Regions from separate parts of the Lysinibacillus sp. JNUCC-52 genome, predicted to be linked through region 2. Evidence: riboswitches for the same ligand, from Rfam matches in the RefSeq annotation. Region 2 holds a riboswitch; each other region holds the start of a gene.
The links. Region 2 has a riboswitch for thiamine pyrophosphate ahead of thiT (energy-coupled thiamine transporter ThiT). Riboswitches for the same ligand answer to the same signal wherever they lie in the genome.

Region 1 (4,987 bases), 1.7 Mb from region 2:
GGTTGCTGTGGCATGTAGCCGATGGCGCCTGGTTTTTGCTGAATGTTTTCTCCATTTAACAAAATAGCTCCTTGATTTAAGGGTGATATACCGCCTATTAATTGAAAAAGCGTACTTTTCCCACTACCTGAAGGACCAATGATCGCTACAAATTCGCCCTCCCTTACCGTAAAGGATAGGTTTTTCACTACTTCAAGCGCGCCAAAGGATTTAGAAATGTCTTGAATGTCCAGCATGTAATCCTCTCCCCTTTACAGTAATCTTTTCGACGAAACGTATAACACTAAATAACAATAAACTTAACAAAACTATCGCAAATATCGCTACAAATACACGATCCGTTCGAAACGATGATTGAGCAAGTGTCATATAAACACCAATCCCCTTTTTCGCACCAAGCCATTCCGCGATGACAGCCCCCATCACACTATATGTCGCTGCAATTTTAATACCTGAAAATATAGATGGATAGGCAAATGGCCATTCTAATTTCCAAAACGTTTGACGTTTTGTAGCACCAATCATCGCAAAATAATGCTTAAGCTCTGGTGACGTTTGACGAAAGCCATCCATTGCCGCAATAACGATTGGAAAAAAGCAAACGAGACAAATAATAATTAGCTTTGGTAACAGCCCAAAGCCAAACCAAATAATTAATAATGGCGCTAAAACGAGCACTGGCACATTTTGCGAAACTATTAAAATCGGATATAAGAATGCCCGCATTGTATTTGAGCGATGTAATAACACCGCAACACTCAAGCCACAAAGCACACCAATAGCAAGACCTATCACAGCAAGCTGTATAGTAGCGAAAACATGGGGAAGAAACGTTTGGTAAGAGTGCATACCCTCCATAACAATGGCACTCGGCGCTGGCAATAGCCAATGTGGGATTTCAGCAAAACGAATAATGACTTCCCAGATGACTAATAAGAAGGCGATAAAAATAATCGACCTTCCTTTCGTTACTACTTGTTTCATCCTCGATATTTCTCCGTCAACGTCCCCATTGTAATGCCAGTTGGCTGATATAAAATTTTTACTTGTGTAATTACATTAATAGCACCTAAGTCAATCATTTTTTGATTCATCAGTTCAATAATTTGGAGTAAGGTAGACAGTTCGCCCTCCATAGTCGTTTCTAGTGGCTGCACCTCATAGCGCACACCTGCAGCATCGATAATTGCAATTGCCGCATCCACGAAAGGGATGACATCCTCATATTTTTCTGTTTTCGGTATAATTTGTACACTGATTAATGAATTAGCCATTAGTTTGCTCCTTTCGTTGGTAAGAAATCATTTGTAAATGCTTGCTCTGCATTAAATTTTCCTTCTAAGACGTTGTTTTTCGTCATCCATTCCGCATAGTTTTCCCAAACTGCTAATTTTTGTTCGCCCCATTGCGCTGCATCATCTTGATATTTATTTGCTAGCCATTCTTGACTTTTATGCACAAGTGCTTTATCTAAATCAGGTACCGCTTCAAGTAAAATATCAGCCGCTTCACTAGGATGCTCAATGGCATACTCATAGCCTTTTGTCGTTGCAGCTACAAATGCCTTTACCACATCAGGATTATCCTTAATCATCTTTTCATTCGTAGCTAAAACAGGTGTATAATAATCAAGTTGCTCACTATAGTCTGTTAAATACTGCATGTTTAATGTTTCCCCACGTAGCTCCGCCTCAATCCCTGTCCACGCATAATAGATCCAGGCAAAATCAATATCCTTTTGCATCATGGTGAAAAAGTCTAAATCTCCTGCATTAACAATATCTAATTTTTTGATATCCGCCTGTTCTTTTTGCATAAGTGATTGTAAAACAGCTTGTTCTATTGGGCTTCCCCAGCCACCATACGTTTTTCCTTCATAGTCCTTAGGAGATGTAATGCCCTTTGAAGCAATCGAAGCAAAGCCAGATGTATTATGCTGAATAATTGCGGCAATTGATACAAGTGGTACACCCTGTACACGTGCTTGCGTAATACCTTCCTGATAGCTTACGCCAAACTGTGCTTTGCCTGATGCAACTAGCTGATCAGCACCAGCATCACCAGGTAAAATAATGTCCACGTCTAAGCCTTGCTCCTCAAAGTAGCCCAGCTTTTTCGCCACATACAGTCCTGTATGATTTGTATTAGGTGTCCAGTCTAGTACAACGGATACCTTTTTTAATGAGTTTGTTTCTTCTTTGTCCTCTTTTTCGCTACAACCAACTAATGTTACTAATGCAGCAATAAGAACGAAAAACCACTTTTTCATGCTGTGTCCTCCAAGTCTAGTAGTTTGAAAGTGTTCATGATTGAATGTTTACACCAGAAAAAAAGGTATTCTAAGGCCATTTGCAGTGCTTATGATTGATTACTCCTAGTTGTAGGTGGAATAATGAATCCTAAACAAAAAACGCCTGGGAGTTATCCCAGACGTTTGCAAACGGTATCAAAAAATAGTAAATGATTATTTTTGAATAGATGTTCCCTACGCTGGTACGAGCCAAATCAGGTTCAAAGGGTCAGCATCTAAACGGACGCAATCTCAGCTGGCAACTTCCAGCCCCCCTACATTCTTAACTTATGAACTTTTCGTTGATTATTATACCCATATGTATCGTAAAATGACAAGCTAGTAATTTTCGTAATTGAAAAAAATGAGCTTTTACTGGACTATACTAGTAATCTGCGACATGACTTTTGCAAATAGAAAAGGTTTTATGCATGGAGTTTGAAGTAGCAGGCTATGCAGTATAGTATTTTGGGACAAATATCACTTCCGAAAAAACAATCGAAAAATGTGTAAACAAAAGCACCCGAATCCATGTACTCTCCCCCAATTTTTATATGATTTATGCATTTACCACGTTAAACATAAAGTTGATCTCAAATACAATTTTAGGAAGCTTTCAATTTTCTGGAGTTGCCATTACAAAAAGTTTGAATGTTGCGCATAACTTATGGTAACTTGAGTACCTTTTTCGTTAGATTGGATTGTACTCTGTAGTTCAAGCATTCGGCAAATATCTTCGATGATTCGTAGGCCAGTGCCCTTTTCCTCCACATTAAACCCAACCCCATTATCTTTAAATATAATTAAGTTTTTTTGCAAAGTGATTTCCAATGTATCGCATGCTGCATGACGCAAAATATTTTGGAAGATATTATCAAATAATCTGTGCAACCAAATTTCATTACTCTTCCAAAGGAATTTCGTTGAGGAATCGTTTAACACAATCGAGATTTGATTGACTTTATATAAAAAATTCCACTTTAAAATGATGGTATTGATAAGTTTTGGAACGTCTACTTTTTCCATGATGATATAGGAATTATCAACACGAGATAAGCGCTCAAAGTCATATTCATTGGATAATTTTGAAATATAGTTTATTTGTTCGTTTAGAGAATTGAAAATATCCTGATGTTGTGAAAAATCATTTTCGATTGTGTAAAGTTGTAAGCGCATAGCTGTCAAAGGCGTATTAATATCATGGCGCAACTGCGTTAAAAGTTCTAGTTTCATTTGCTCTTGTTGCATTATTTCAATTTCCTTCGATATCGTCCTGTCAATGAGAAGGTTTACTGCATTGGTTAAATCCCCTAATTCATCATTTCTAGAGTAAGAGATCTTTTGAAGTCTCTTCTTGTCATTACTCGCCAACTCCATAATGGTTTGCTTTAATTCATTTATTCGTTTAATTAATGAATTAATGGATTTGGAAAATAATATTGCCAAAGTAAAAAAGCTGACGATAAATAAACCTAGCATTATTGGATAGGCTTTTGACTCAAAAAACTGGGTTTCTGTATCATTTGAAAAATAATTATAAATGACGGTTACGATTACATTAATCACTACAATAGAAAGAGGAACACTGAATATAACCGATAATAGCAATAGTTGATATTTCTTTTTTAGTTTCATTGTTTGACACGGGTATTCATACGATACCCTTCTCCATATACATTTTGAATAATCACACCATCTGTATCGGCAATCTTGTTGCGGAGCTTTTTAATATACACATTAATTAAATTGGGATTACGATCTTCTAGCTGCCAAAGGTAATCAATGAATTGTTCTTTAGATAAAATAAAATCTGCGTTTTCATAGAGGTAAAAGAATAATTTCTTTTCAATGGCTGTAAATTCGACTTCTTTATTATTTTGATTATTAACAACACGCTTATGAGTAACATCTATGGATAAATGCTGTATTTGTTTGTGAATTCCGTAAGAAGCAGCTAATCTATTTTTTATTCGTATTAATAATTCCCTCGGATCAAATGGCTTCACCATGTAATCTTCTCCAATTTCAAGCCCTCTTAATTTACTATCAATATCACTTCTAGCCGTTAAAAATAGGATAGGAATATTATGCCCTAACTGATTAATTCGCATGGAAATCTGATACCCGTCCTCGCCTGGTAGCATAATATCCATAATAACAATGTCTACTTGCTTAATAACGGTATATAAAGAAGCACCATTTTTTAACCAGATTACTTTATAACCTTCTTTTTGAAGTATATTCTCCAATAAACTTCCAATCATTTCATCATCTTCTACAAGTAAAATTGAAAACAACATTTTCGTATATTCCTCACTTTTTTTCAACCTTCTCTTGCAAGAACTTTTGCGTTTCTTCATAGATTTCAGTTGGATAGTACAAGTAAATACTATGCTTGCTTTTTATTTGAATAACATTTGAAACGTCTAACTTCTTTGCAAAATCCTGATAGTCTTTTAGTGATGCTTTCGCCGCTTCAGAATTTTTATCAAGGTAAGCATCAATAAATAAAATAGGTGTTGTTTTTGGAATAGGTAATGCGATCGACTTTTTGCTATTAGTTACGGAATGTAGCATTTCTTGTTCCATATCATTGTTGATTCCCTGTTTATTTGAAATCGCCTTAAATATACTTTTTTCTTTTGAAGTCAGAAAATCTTTCTCTAAGACGGCTTCGTTATAGGCTAAAGACGGAAA
Region 2 (4,987 bases):
ACTTTTAATTTCTTTTTATACAGTTTTTTGTCTAGTTCAATCGATAGGTCAAGATTTTTAAGATTTTGGGCCATAAAAATTTCACTCCTTCAAATTGGTTATTTCTATTGTACTAAAGAAATATTTGGATGCATATTCAAATGGTAAATTGTAGTTTTTTTAAAGCAAATTCATTGATACATTGTAAGGGTTTTCCGCTATAATGAAATAGATATTATGTGACAGTCATATACTTATTTGTCTTTTCCCTATACAATTTAACACGAAGGGAGAGGAAGCCTTGCCTAAGATTATTTTAATGACAATAACCTTTATTGTCTCACTCATCCTAACCTTTTCATCCTATTTTATAAAAATAAATGGTCAATCTTCGTTAGAAATCTCAAATCGTTTTCCCGTAATGTTTGCACCTATTAATATTAGTTATATGATATGGATATTAATTTACATTTTACTTGCTTATTGGTTAGTTATGAATTTTCAAAAGACATCTATTAAACAGACTGTTCTCTTTAGCAATGTTTGCATATTACAGGCGCTCTCTATTTTATTTTGGCATTATGAATTATTCATAGTCTTTATTTGCTGCTCTGTCATATTAGTATTGTACTTATTTTTACTTTATAGTACTTATCCGTATACAAATAATACTTTATCTGGCCGACTACCCATATCACTTTATTTTGCCTGGTCTACATTTATCATGATGACAAATGCAAGTTTTACATTAACATCTTATGGATGGCATGGTTTTGGACTTAGCAACCCACTTTGGGCAGTTATTTTACTGTCAATCAGTGTAGCTATCGCCTTACATATTCGTTACCATTATTACGACATTGTCTATCCTAGCGTGTTTATTTGGGCATTTATTGGTATTGCGCTCCATAATCATCTTGATGAATTACTTGTGACGACAGCGGCATTATTTTTATGTGGTGTCCTAATTGTTGGTATCCTATTTGTTAAAAAAAAAGCAGCTTACCGAAAATAAATCGGTAAACTGCTTTTTCATCTAGCCTTTATTTTATGCTTCATCTAACGAAGTTAAAATGATTGGTTTGTCTTTTGTAACAATAATAGAATGCTCAATTTGGGCAACTAATGATTTGTCAGGTGTAACGAATGTCCAGCCATCACCAGCTTCAACAATATGTTCTGCCTTCGCTGATATAAACGGCTCAACAGCTAGCACCATTCCTTCTTTCATAATTGTTGAATCCCAAGCATCGTAATAATTTAAAATATGGTTTGGCTCATCATGCAATGAACGCCCTAAACCATGACCTGTTAAATTCATAATGACAGTTAAATCGTTTGCATAAGCTTCACGCTCTACAGCTTTCCCAATTTGGTTTAATTTAGAACCAGCTTTTACTTTTGTCATAGCGCGGTCAAAGGCACTTTTTGCTACGCGGCAAAGTTTTTCCTTATCTTCGTACCCTTCACCTACTACAAATGAAATACCTGTATCTGCAAAATAGCCATTTAGAGAACCTGATACGTCAATATTGACAATATCCCCTTCTTTAATAACTCGTTGTCCTGGAATACCATGGGCAACTTCCTCATTCACACTAATACATGTGTATCCTGGGAAATCATATTCACCTTTAGGACCAGAAATAGCTCCTGCTTCAGCAAACATACGGCCTGCAATTTCATCTAATTCAAGTGTTGTCACACCAGGTTTTGTAGCTACTTTCATTGCCTCACGAATTTCTGCACAAATGCGACCAATTTTTTTAAAGGCTTCAATTTCTTCTTGCGTTTTTACAATCATTTATAACGTCCCTTTCATCTAATATCTATTCATTAATATAACATAACTTTATATGTCCATAACGCCAAACGCTTTAATTATTCTATGCTAACATTATTTCATAAGTACCAGACAAGTAAAAAACAGACCCTTTTAGAAGTTCTGGTACTAACAACAGCGACCCAATTGTCTTGAAATATAAAAAAAATAGCACACTAAGTTACACTTAGCATACTATTTTCACTTTTGGGACAGTCTTATCGTGTTTATGATTTTCGTTGCATTAATTGGGGTGCAGCTGTAAATAATATCACACCAACGATCGCTGTTAATATTGTTGCTGGAAGCATGTATGTTCCATTGTATATGATTGAATAAATCCATGCGTTTTGCTCGCCTGCATATTCTGCAAAAAATACAGCCCCTGCAATTGTATGGGCTAAATAACGTAGGAAACCTGCTAATACTGTACCGATTACAATGTAAAGGGCCATTTTCTTTTTGTTCAAAGCGGCTGTCGCTTTAAATATAGGTCCACGTACTACTGCCGCTAAACCAACGACCGTAAATGCTACACCGTAATCTAGTAAGCCTTGTAGCCAATGCACAATATAAGCGCCAAACATCGTTTGCATAACTCCAATTAGTAAACCTGTTGTTAGTCCAGCTAAGAGCCCCCAACGTAATGCCATTAAGATGATTGGTATCATTACTAGGCTTACGGAGCCACCTTGCGCCCATACTTTAAAAGAAACTTGATCGAGTACAAGTCCTAGCGCTGCAAAAATTGCAATTTCCATCAGCATGAGTAATCTTTTTTTGTCCATTTTATTATTCTCTCCTTTGTTCCGATGTAGGATACAAGAGCAGGAATAGAAATCTTTTTGATATGCATGTCAACTGGCATAAAAAAACGATGCCAGGACAGAGCCTCACATCGTAAAAGTGTCGGTTTCTATCCACATCCCTACGCAAGCGTTAACTTACAGGTTCGAAGAGTAAAGGCATTACGTGCCCAGTCTCAGCTGACATCATCAGCTCCCCTTGTGGTCGTTACATCTTATTATTTTGTTGAACATCCTCATTGTACGTAAACCCTTATGCAATTACAACCTTTTCCACATTAATTTTTTTGAAACTTTCGCGTTTTCTATGCGTAAATAATTTAAAAGGAGGGACTACTATGGAGAATCAAAAAATTTTATCTGCCTTTAGTTATCTCAGTATTTTTTTTGCACCATTTATCGTTCCAGTAATCGTTTATTTTGTATCAAAAGATAGTGATGTCAAGAGACATTCCATTAGAGCACTTATATCTCACTTAATACCATTTATCTTCGGTATCATTTTCTTTATCGTCTTTGTATTTTCTACAATATCATTGAACACGTTTGATCCTTCTTCTAATGGGAATACATTTATTATCATATGGTTTGTATCTTTTGGCATTTATTTACTCGTTTCATTAGGCATTGTCATTTGGAATATTGTTCAAGCTGTACGAGTTATTCGTTAAAAATTTTTAGTATGAAGGAGCTGTCGTATTCATGAAAGTATCGAAGGTAGTTAAAACTGCAATAAAATTAGCGCCCATCGTTATTCCGATTGTCAAAAAAGTGGTCGCAGCAAAAAAAGGAACAACACCTAACGTAACGACACACAAAAAATAATAGCCAATGGGCTCCTATAACGTAAAAACCCACATCGCTTTCCAGCAGGCACAATGTAAGCCGCAGGAGTCTTCGTGGGTTTTTACTATGTTATCTATAAATTATTTAAGAATTGTTTGAGTGCCTGGCACTTATTTTACTTCAAAATGGGTTGTGCTATGTCCGCTCAACGTTTTTTCGACGTGTAATACTGCAGGCATTGCAGCTTTCAACTCAGCTACATGTGAAATAACGCCAATCATTCTTCCAGAGTCTTGTAAATCAATTAGCGTGTCAATTGCTTTATTTAACGCTTCCTCATCTAATGAACCGAAGCCCTCGTCGATAAACATTGTTTCGATACGAATATTACCTTGGAAGCTTTGAATTACATCCGCCATACCTAATGCAAGACTTAATGATGCATTAAACTTCTCCCCACCTGATAATGTTTTAACATCTCTTAATTGGTCTGTGTACGCATCATAGACATCCAAGCCAAGTCCACTTTGCTTCGCATGCTTCTCTAATCGATCTGAACGGCGCAATTCAAACTGTCCATTGGATAAGTGGAATAATCGGATATTTGCTGCTGCAGTGATTTTATCTAAATAATTAATTTGAATATATCGCTCAAAGGAAAGTTTTTTCGGATTTTGGCCATTCAACACTGTGTAAAGCTCTTTTACACGTCCTGCCTCTTGTTCAAGTACACGTATTTCCTTTGCAGTATCCTCTACTTTAACAATAAAATCAGCACATGCCTTTGCATAGCTTTGCGTCTGTTGCAAAGTTTTAAATGCTTCCTCATATGTGGCACGGAGCATCTCAAGCTTTTCCTCTAATTCCTCTAGATTTTGCTTTTCTTTTCCTTCAAGATGCTTTGCTCCATCTGCAATTTGTTGCTGTAAGGAATGTGATTGTAAGGCATAATCACGACATGCTTTCCGTAAGTCTTCGATTTCACTATCACTTCGCTTTGCAGCAGCGTATTCTTCATAGGCTGCAAACCCCACATCTTTCATGCTTACTAAAAACTGTTCACGCTTTTCATTCAGTTTATTTAGCAATTCCTCATAGGCTGTTTTTGCAAGTTCTTCTGTCATAGAAGCCTTATTTGTTGCTTCCTTAGTCGCCTGTAAATTTTGCTGAATCGCGTTCCAAGCTGACTGTAACGCCATTTTTTGCGAACCTACATCTGCAATCGTTTGTTTTAACGCTTGTAATGACTGTATGTGTTTCGGAATTTGCTTTTGCTGTTCTTCTACAATCGCTTGCTGTTTTATTAACTCTTTCGACTGCTCTGCAAAATGTTGCTCTAATTGTAGTTGTTTTTGTTGAAGCTGTTCATTTTTTTCGTGTTGTCCCTTTAGCTTAGTTCGTGCGACAGACAGTTGATCCTTCACTATTTTTAAAACTGTAACTTGTTGTTCAATAAAATGTAAAGAAGATGTCAGTTCTAATCGATTATCTATTGAAATATGATAAGCATTTAATTGCTCTGTTGCCTCTTGAAGCAGTTGTTTAGTTGTTTTTAACGTCGCATCTTGCTCCAAATATTTACGCTCCATTGCAT
Region 3 (4,987 bases), 520 kb from region 2:
CATAATCCGCTCCATATGTTAAAGCAATTTGTAATTCAGTGGCTGTATGAACCGAAACACCAAGAATCATTTGTCCAATTTTTTGTCGCACTAGTGAGATGGGATGGTCGTCTTGACCAATGTGAAGGCCATCTGCCTTAAGCTTTAGAGCAAGGTCGATATCATCATTCACAATAAAGGGAACGTTGTATTTTCTGCATAGGTTTTGACATTGACGTGCAAATTGTTCATAGTGCTCATTCGTCAATGCTTGTTGTCCTTTTTCACGAAACTGAAACATCGTAATGCCTGCTTGCAATGCGGATTCAAGTATTTCTAAAGGTTGTCTATTTTTTACGTTCGCTGTGCCCATTATAAAATAAAGCTGTAAATCACTACGTTTCATGAATGGTTACCTCACAAGTATCGAGAAATTTTTTGTAAGCAAAATGATTTGTCGGCCCATTGCCATTGCCAATCAATAAATCATGGCTAATGGCTAGCTGAATAAACTTTTTCGCTTCAATAATCGCTTGTTTTAAAGGCATTTTCTGACCGATAAAAGCGGTTAATGCAGCAGAAAATGTACATCCCGTTCCATGTGTATTTTTCGTTGCGATTCGAGTAGATTGCATAGAAAATGTTTTACCATCATTGAAGAATACATAATCTGTTGCAAAGTTATCATCCTGTAGATGACCACCTTTAATAATGACACATTGAACACCTAGCTTTAATAATGACTGTGCAGCTTGTTGGATGTCTGATAAATTGTGTATTTTGCTTGCTGTAAGCGTCTCCGCTTCAGGGATGTTAGGTGTGACGATTGTAGCAAGCGGTAATAGAGCGTTTTTTAACGCCTCAACTGCTTCTTGCTGTAATAAGTTTTCGCCACCTTTGGCGATCATTACAGGATCAACGATAAGTGGAATATTTAAATTAGACATAGCTCCTGCAATAGTATGAATTATATCTGAGGAGAAAAGCATGCCTGTTTTTATTGCACTAATTGAAAAATCCTCAAGCAGTGAATGAAATTGTTTATTTACAAAAGCTTGATCAATTGGAAGCACCCCGCTCACACCTAAAGTATTTTGTGCTGTTAAAGCGGTAATAACGGATGTCCCGAATACATTTAATTCTTGGAAAGTTTTTAAATCAGCTTGAATACCAGCTCCACCACCGCTATCTGAGCCAGCTATTGTCGTCACAATATGCATTATTTTTCACCGTCCTTCGATAAACGGTGAAGCTCATTTAAGACGGACACTGCGAAATCACCATTATATGGCGCACAAGAAGCGGCATGTTCAGCAACTTTTTTATAGCTCGTTAATGTATGGCACAACTGAGTAAATGGCTCATTACCTGCCATATAAGCTGCACAGCAAATAGCACTTAACAAACAACCCGTCCCTGTAACTTCTGTCATGCGAGCGTTTCCACCAATAATCCATTTAGAATGCTCACCATCAGTAATAAAATCTTTTTCACCAGTTACAATGACAATGCACTTATATTTTTTAGAAATCTCTTGTGCTTTATCTTCAACAGATATGGAGCCGCTGCCACTATCCACACCTTTTTGTTGCCAATGAACATTAGCAATCGTGGCAAGTTCACCGATATTGCAACGAATAACAGCAAAGTGAACCGCTTCTAATAATTGCTGTACCGTTTGTTTTCGTAAAGTTGTTGCCCCAACACCAACAGGGTCCAAAATCACAGGTATACCTAGCGCGTTTGCTTTTTTGCCAGCAAGGAACATCGATTGTTTTGTACGGGTAGTAAGCGTGCCAATATTAATTAATAAGGCTGATGCAATCGATACCATTTCTTCAACTTCGGTTGATTCATCGGCCATGACAGGTGAAGCACCAATTGCTAATAAGCCATTTGCTTGGAAATTGGCAACTACATAATTGGTAATACAGTGAATCAATGGCTGTCTTTTACGAATAGTTTGAAAAATCATCGTAGTCCTCCTTTTTTGGATGGACGTAAGCATGCAAAAAAGCTCTTTTTCGTGCGAAGTGTACACGTAAAAAGAGCTTATCATCAGTAATAAGATGTGTGTTGCTCCCTACGTCAGTATTAACTAACAGGTTCAAAGGGTCAGGTTTTACCTTCTCAACTCGTTATGAGTCCCCCTGCAATCATGAATTTTTTAGTTGTCCAAAATGTAACATACCTATTCTCAGTATTCAATAGCATTTTATCATTATCTGGAAAGCAGTGACTGATGCCATATAATAAACCATGATAATTGTCATGACTTTGTGAAAATAAGGTCCATCCATTGAAAATCATAAAAAATGAGTTTTATAATAAACCTAGCAATAAGGAGGCAGTTATTATGAAAAGACAGGATTTAATCGCACCAGAATGGTATAACATTGTTGAGGAGATTGAGAAGTATGCTCAGGACCCTTCTAAAAAAGCATTAATTGTTTATAACAATCATGAAGAAATTCAACATATTACATATGCAAATTTACTTGAAAAAGCAAATCAGGCGGCCCATGTATTTACTTCGCAAGGACTAACAAAAGGTGATGTGCTTTTAGTAATGGTTCCAAGATCTGTTGAGGCATATATCGTATACATAGCAGCATTGAAAGCGGGCTTAACGATTATTCCAAGCTCAGAAATGTTGCGCACAAAGGATATTGAATACCGCATTACACATGCAAATGCCAAAGGAATAATTGCTTACGAGCCATATATTGAGCAATTTGATGAAGTAAATAATCTAAAGGGTATTTTGCAATATGTAATTGGTCATGCGCATGCCCCATGGCAACCGTTGCTTGAAAAAATGGAGGAGCATCCTACAAACTATACGAATCCTACACCAACAAAAAGTACAGACACTGCTTTTTTAGCCTATACAAGTGGAACAACGGGCAATCCTAAAGCAGCTGTTCATACGCATAGCTGGGGTTATGCTCATTTACGGACAACAGCACCAAATTGGTTAGGTGTACAAGAAAATGATATAGTATGGGCTACTGCGGCACCTGGATGGCAAAAATGGATTTGGAGTCCGTTCCTTGCAACTTTAGGCAGTGGTGCAACAGCCTTTGTCTATAAAGGCAAATTCGATGCATCAACTTATTTGTCGTTGCTTGAAAAATTTAAAGTAAATGTATTATGTTGTACACCGACAGAGTATCGATTTATGGCAGCACTCAATAATTTACAGGATTATAATTTAAGCGAAATCCGCCAAGCAGTATCAGCGGGAGAACCATTGAATAGTGAAGTTGTAAAAGTGTTCTTAGAAACATTTGATATCCAGGTTCGAGATGGCTACGGACAAACTGAAAATACATTACTTGTAGGGACAATGGTTGGCATGGAAGCGCGCGTCGGGTCAATGGGGAAACCGACACCAGGAAATACAGTAGAAATAATCGACGACCTTGGAAATCCTGTGTCTGAAGGTGTAGTTGGGGATATTGCCGTGCATCGTGAAACACCTGCACTCTTTAAAAAATATTTCCAAGATCCCGAACGCACGAGCCTACAATTCCGCGGAGAATGGTATATAACTGGAGACCGTGCATATAAAGATACCGATGGCTATTTTTGGTTTGAGGGCCGTGGAGATGATGTCATTATTTCTTCAGGCTATACAATAGGTCCATTTGAAGTAGAAGATGCATTAATGAAACACCCTACAGTAAAGGAAGCTGCTGTAGTTGCTAGCCCTGATGAAGTAAGAGGAAATATTGTGAAGGCATTTATTGTCCTGCGTGAAGGTGAGACAGGGGATAATACGCTTATTAAAAAGTTACAAAACCATGTGAAATTAATGACTGCCCCATATAAATATCCACGAGCGATTGAATTTGTAGATGCTTTACCGAAGACTGCATCGGGTAAAATTCGTCGTGTCGAATTACGCCAACAAGAAAAAGCTCATTATACACATCAATAAATATTTCCTAGGAAATAAAGGCGAATAATCAAAGTTCATGTTTTATTATGAACTTTTGATTTTTTGTTGTAGCCTCATTTATTTATAGTAAAATAATAAACAACAGAACATTTTTACATAAAAATTGCTTAAAAGTGAAACGTTTTGGAAATTTAGACGTATAACGTGTTGAGGAGGCGTTTGTATGAATGTGAAAAGGTGGATAGCCTTGGCTATAGCTGCTGTGTTGTTAGTATTTTCATTAGGAATTAATACGATTTTTGCAATATTTAAATCAGACTTCTTTAGTAATTTTGACAGCATTGTCGCTGGAAATAATTTAAATGTTTATGAAACTGTTATTGAAGGTGAAGATTACAGTAAGCGGATTGCCTATTTAAAAGTTGATGGAACGATTCAAGATGTTGGATCGAACACATTATGGCAAACCGTAGCTTATGATCACCAGTTTTTCTTAAATCAATTGGACAATATTTTATATGATGATTCAGTACAAGGTATTGTGCTAAGTGTAAATTCACCTGGTGGTGGCGTAAAGGAATCGGCAGAAATTTATAAAAAACTGTTGCAAATTAAAGAGGAACGTCAAATTCCAATTTACGTTTCAATGGATTCGATGGCTGCTTCTGGTGGATACTATATTTCTGCACCAGCGGATAAAATATATGCCCATCGTGATACGATAACAGGTTCGATTGGTGTAATTATGCAATCTATTAATTATCAGGAACTTGCAGAAAAAGTAGGCGTGAAATTTGAAACGTTTAAATCTGGGCAACATAAAGACATGCTTAGTCCAACACGTGAAATTACTGAAGAAGAACGTGCTATGATGCAGGATATGATTAATGAATCATATGAAGAGTTTGTTGATATTGTGGAACAAGGACGCAATATGTCTGAAGCGGACGTGAAAAAAGTAGCGGATGGTCGAATACTTGGCGGTACAAAGGCACTTGAAGCAGGCTTAATCGATGAAATTGGCGATGAGCAAGCAGCTATTGCAGCTTTACGTCAAGATTATGGTTTAGAAGATGCCGTCTTATTTGAATACAGTTATGATCA
Region 4 (4,987 bases), 1.6 Mb from region 2:
TTGACAATATGGTTATCCCAAAAACTTCGAAAAATGTTGATGGTGCACATGCTTTTATTAACTTTATGTTAAATGCGGAATCTGGTGCTCAAAATGCGGATTATGTAGGCTACTCTACTCCTAATATTGCAGCGACAAAATTAATGGATAAAGAAGTTGTAGCTGATGAGCGCTTCTACCCTTCCGAGGAGCAACGTAAAACATTAGAAGTATATAAAAACCTTGGTCCAGATTATTTAGGAAAATATAATGAATTGTTTTTAGAATTTAAAATGAGTATTCGATAAATACTAAAGAGAAAAAACAATATTTTTCTCTCTCATAGCGTCGACAAAAGACATCAAGAGTTAAATATTTGATGTCTTTTGTCATTTTTTCTTTTAATCGTTCTAATATAGAATTTCACTTTCGATGTGTTCAGTTGATTGGAGCGGAGGGGCAGCGACTCCTGCGGTAACACACAACACGTAAGAAGCAACAGACCACGCGCACCGAAATGGTTGAGGCTTACCGTGTGCCCACGAAAAGCGACCGCAAGGAGCGGAAATCAACGGTATTATTCTGAGGAAAAACAATGTCTTCGTTCCGCTAACCAAGTCATTCACCTACGACTATAATCTGATAGCCAAGCAATATTTCTTTATGATAGACTGTAGGAATGTTTCAATAGAAAAAAGGGGGGTATACGATGACCCAGCAGAAGTCCAACAAGGCGGCTTTGTACATTTTAATGTTTAATATGTTTATCGCAATGGGGAGTATCGGAATTATTATTCCTGTCATGCCAAAGTACTTACACATATTTGGTGCTGCAGGACAAGTTCTTGGCATGTTAATTGCAACGTTCGCCTTTGCACAGTTTATATTTTCTCCAATTGCTGGGAATCTTTCGGATCGATATGGTCGAAAAAATTTGATTGTTTTTGGTCTGATTGTAACTGGTATTGGGCAAATTTCATTTGGGCTATCTACAGATGTGTGGATGCTTTTTGTTGCTCGTTTCTTAGGAGGGCTAGGTTCTGCCTTTATAGCACCTCCAATTATGGCATTTGTAGCAGATATCACAACGTATGAAGAACGAGGTAAAGGGATGGGCATGTTAGGTGCTGCTATGTCTCTTGGTTTTATGATTGGACCAGGTATTGGCGGGTTCCTCTCTAAAGTTAGTTTGCATTTCCCATTCTTTATGGCTGGAGGAGCGGCTATTATAGCCTCTATCCTTTCGTTGGTGTTATTACCTTCTACAAAACCAACTGCTGCTCAAAAAGCACAAAAGCAAGAAAATCTTGCGAAGCAGATGGCGCGTTCAGTCCAAATGCCTTACTTTGTCATGCTTATTATTATGCTAGTGTTTTCGTTCGGAATCGCCAATTTCCAAACGACATTATCATTATTTGTAACCGAGAAATTTAACTATACACCTCCAGATATTGCAATCATCTTAACTGTAGGTGGCGCATTCGGTGTTATTGTGCAAATGTTCATTATCACACCACTCTTTAAGCGCTATGGGGAAATGAAAGTTGTATTAGTCAATTTATTTATTGCTGCTGTAGCAATCTTCCTCATATTATTTGTTTCTGGCTTCGCATTAATTTTAGTTGTCGCAACAATTTTCTCTACGGCAACAACACTTATTCGTCCAGCAGTCAACACACTGATTTCTAAGCTTGCTGGCAATGAGCAAGGCTTAGCCGCTGGACTTACCAATGCCTATATGAGTCTTGGAAATATGATTGGTCCTGCACTTGCGGGTCTTTTATTTGACTGGGATATGAACAGTCCGTATATATTCGGGTCGATTATTTTAATGACATGCTTCTTACTAGCGCTCATTTGGACCGTAAAAAAGGCTCCACATCTTATGCATCCTGATTCAAATTAGTCCATTGACAATTATTTCAAATATGGTACATTTATTATCGAAAAATTAAATCGTTTAACACCACTAGGGGAGTCTTTACAAGGCTGAGACGTATATGTTCATATACGGACCCTTTGAACCTGATCTAGTTCACACTAGCGGAGGGAAGTGGCGACACTTGCTTTTGTGTAATTTAAAAATGCAAGGCCGCTTCCTTTCGTTACTAGGAAGCGGCTTTTTTGTATTCATCAGGCAGTGCTATCGGCGATTTGTCCGATTTTATCGGCGATTTTGTGAGGTCTCTCGGCGATTTGCCCCGTTTTATCGGCGATTTCTCACATTTTATCGGCGATTCACTGAGTTCTATCGGCGATTCATCGCACAAAACTAAAAGGAGTAACTATCATGTCTATTCGAAAACTAACTACTATGGCTTTATTAGTAGCTATTGCAGTAGCAGGCTCTATTTTTGTCTCCATTCCAACTGGCATTGCACGTGCCTATCCTGTACAACATGCGATCAACGTCATCTGTGCCATTCTATTAGGTCCTATGCCTTCTATCGTCGTTGCTATAGTTACAGCATTGATTCGTATCTTAACAGGCACAGGCTCCCTTTTAGCGATTCCTGGAAGCGTCATCGGTGCAGCATGTGCGGCCTTTGCTTATAAATACAGTCGCAGCAATTGGCTTGCTGGTGCTGGTGAAGTATTTGGCACAGGTATTCTTGCCTCATTAGTCGCTGTTCCATATGCGCAATTATTTATGGGAACGTCTGTCGGTGCATTATTTTTTATGCCTGCATTTTTTACATCTAGTTTAATCGGGGCCGTTCTTGGCATGATGATGGCTAGCAGTCTACGGAAAACTGCGCCCCATTTTCTTATTACGAAATAGCTATGTTTATAAAAAAACGATGACACATGCTTTTTGCATTGTGCCATCGTTTTTTATTTATGAGCGTTTTTTCATGCCTTTTAATAACTGTGCAACATTCGTATCCTCTGACTGGACAGTCGCTTCTTCAACAGGCTTTTCTTTCTTATTCCTTGTTATAAAGCTCCATCCAAAGCGTCGAATCGTAATATCTACGAAGAATAATAGCATCCCCGTTAATAGTAACCATGTTGCAATATTTTGGCGCTCTGCTCCTTTGTTGGTGAAATTACGGAACACGTCTTGTGGTTCTTTCAAGACAGAGCCACCCGTTTGCTTCGTTAGTTGCTCGACAAGTGTTTCATTCACAGGACGTAATTCATATTCTGCACTGTACGGTACGCTTAGACCAGCCTGGTAAATAGCCTGCTCTTCGTCAGCAATACGGAAAAAAATCAATCCTGGTTTCGCTTGCACTACTGCCCGTACTTGCGATGCGGAAATCGTTTCAAGCTGTAAATCAAGCTCCTCACCCGCTTCATCGACAGCGACAATATCTAAAAACGCTGCTTCATTTGTCGGATCAGTGATGAGAAATGAGCCGTCTGTATCGAGTCGTACATCATAGGCCACATCATTATAGCTTGGTAGCATTTGCGAAATGATTGTTTGCCAAAATGATCCCCATTCCTGCCATCTTGCCCAGTCACCAGCCCATTTCCCTGTCGAATCTGATGTGAAAGCAAAAGTTTTACCAAGCCCATATTGCCATTGGGCCAATACAGGGTCTTCCTTCTCACTTTCAGCTATCACAGCAGCTCCCTGCTTTGCCGTCGTGCCAATATATGCATTCATTTGTGGCACACCTTTTGCAAATAGTGTATTCCATCCAGTTGCATTATAAATTGTAGGATAAAACGGATTGTCCTCTATATAAGTACGGGAAATCATCGCTGTTTCACGGGATAAAATTGAAGGAATTGTTTGTTCATCAATAACATCATAGAAACGACCACTACCCATTTCACTTAATGACTGAAGTAAGTTGCCATCTGCATCTTGTCCAATCGCCACTGTAGAAAGTGTAATCCCTTGTTCCTTCCCATTTTCAATTAAATCCTCATAATTGCCTGATTGTGACTGTCCATCTGTTAGTAAAATAATATGCTTTCTCTGCAATTTTAAATCTGCCAAACTATCATATGCTGCTGAAAGGGAGCTATATATTTCCGTACCCCCACCAGGCGTCACTGATAAAATCGTATCGACTGCTTCCTCTTTATTACCAAGGGGGGCCGTTTCGATGATTTCCCAAGGGCGATCATCGAAGGCAATAAACCCGAGCGTATCCTCATCACGTAACATTTCCACTGATCGTGCGGCTGCTTCTTTCGCTAGCTCTAATTTTGAACCATACATACTTCCTGAACGGTCTAGTACGATGACAAGTCCTAGCGATGGTAATTGCTCTTTACCTTTTATCTCCATTTCAACAGGTAACAATGTTTCAATCGGCGTTTTGAAATAGCCACCCAAGCCAAAGCTATTTTCACCACCGACCATTGTAAAACCAACACCGAAGTTTTTAACTGCCTGCTCAATAACACTCATCTTCGCTTCACCGACTAAGTGGCCTGGTACATTATCAAAAATAATAGCGTTATATTGCAAATAGCTAGAAAGTTCATTTGGCAAGCTTGCTGCATTTATCACATCATAGGAAATTGAATTCGTCCCTAGCGCTGCAGCAATAGGTGATGCCGTATCGTAGCCGTTAACAATAAGTAAATGTGGCTCGCTTTGCACCATTGTAATACTTGTTAATTTATTATTTTCAAAAATAGCATCCTGTCCAACTTGCACCTGTGCCTCATATTTTACAAGCCCCTCTGCAGTTGCGGTATGTTTATATGTGAAAACATTTGAACCTTGTGCAAGTTCCACCGACTCACGATGAATGAGTTCATCATTTTCGTACAGTAATAGTTCACCTTGTTCTGCAGCTGTAGCATTTACTTCCGTTACAAGCTGCTGCTGTTCACCTACATAAGCTACTTGTGGTGTGACAAAACTTTTAAGTGACACATCATTCGTCACGTTTTGATGGAACGGAACGACATCTACACTAATATTGGAGCCCTTTAGCTTCGTAGCAAAATCTATCGCACTGCCTTGGGTTTCATTAGCATCCGTTAGTAAAACAAGTCTTGTTGCCTTTTTCGGATCGACAATACCCGTAGCCAGTTG

Region 1: it holds a riboswitch for thiamine pyrophosphate, as region 2 does, so the genes downstream of both, JNUCC52_RS02385 (ABC transporter substrate-binding protein) here and thiT (energy-coupled thiamine transporter ThiT) in region 2, are expected to answer to the same signal.
Region 3: it holds a riboswitch for thiamine pyrophosphate, as region 2 does, so the genes downstream of both, thiM (hydroxyethylthiazole kinase) here and thiT (energy-coupled thiamine transporter ThiT) in region 2, are expected to answer to the same signal.
Region 4: it holds a riboswitch for thiamine pyrophosphate, as region 2 does, so the genes downstream of both, thiW (energy coupling factor transporter S component ThiW) here and thiT (energy-coupled thiamine transporter ThiT) in region 2, are expected to answer to the same signal.

What each region holds. Positions count from the first base shown of each region.
Region 1 covers NZ_CP065546.1:439,849-444,835, forward strand. Annotated here, with positions in the region: gene JNUCC52_RS02370 (ABC transporter ATP-binding protein) at 1-236, opposite strand, end outside; gene JNUCC52_RS02375 (ABC transporter permease) at 211-984, opposite strand; gene JNUCC52_RS02380 (thiamine-binding protein) at 981-1,274, opposite strand; gene JNUCC52_RS02385 (ABC transporter substrate-binding protein) at 1,274-2,269, opposite strand; TPP riboswitch at 2,466-2,577, opposite strand; gene JNUCC52_RS02390 (sensor histidine kinase) at 2,927-3,925, opposite strand; gene JNUCC52_RS02395 (response regulator transcription factor) at 3,922-4,590, opposite strand; gene JNUCC52_RS02400 (alpha/beta fold hydrolase) at 4,604-4,987, opposite strand, start outside.
Region 2 covers NZ_CP065546.1:3,415,798-3,420,784, reverse strand. Annotated here, with positions in the region: gene JNUCC52_RS16860 (polyphosphate kinase 2 family protein) at 1-74, opposite strand, end outside; gene JNUCC52_RS16855 (TspO-related membrane protein) at 281-994, shown strand; gene map (type I methionyl aminopeptidase) at 1,028-1,783, opposite strand; gene thiT (energy-coupled thiamine transporter ThiT) at 2,029-2,589, opposite strand; TPP riboswitch at 2,710-2,817, opposite strand; gene JNUCC52_RS16840 (magnetosome magnetite crystal formation protein family) at 2,946-3,278, shown strand; gene JNUCC52_RS16835 (hypothetical protein) at 3,310-3,432, shown strand; gene JNUCC52_RS16830 (AAA family ATPase) at 3,564-4,987, opposite strand, start outside.
Region 3 covers NZ_CP065546.1:3,936,411-3,941,397, forward strand. Annotated here, with positions in the region: gene thiE (thiamine phosphate synthase) at 1-385, opposite strand, end outside; gene thiD (bifunctional hydroxymethylpyrimidine kinase/phosphomethylpyrimidine kinase) at 375-1,199, opposite strand; gene thiM (hydroxyethylthiazole kinase) at 1,199-1,954, opposite strand; TPP riboswitch at 2,043-2,141, opposite strand; gene mbcS (acyl-CoA synthetase MbcS) at 2,336-3,922, shown strand; gene sppA (signal peptide peptidase SppA) at 4,107-4,987, shown strand, end outside.
Region 4 covers NZ_CP065546.1:1,854,981-1,859,967, forward strand. Annotated here, with positions in the region: gene JNUCC52_RS09480 (ABC transporter substrate-binding protein) at 1-287, shown strand, start outside; gene JNUCC52_RS09485 (MFS transporter) at 689-1,885, shown strand; TPP riboswitch at 1,941-2,048, shown strand; gene thiW (energy coupling factor transporter S component ThiW) at 2,270-2,761, shown strand; gene JNUCC52_RS09495 (VWA domain-containing protein) at 2,819-4,987, opposite strand, start outside.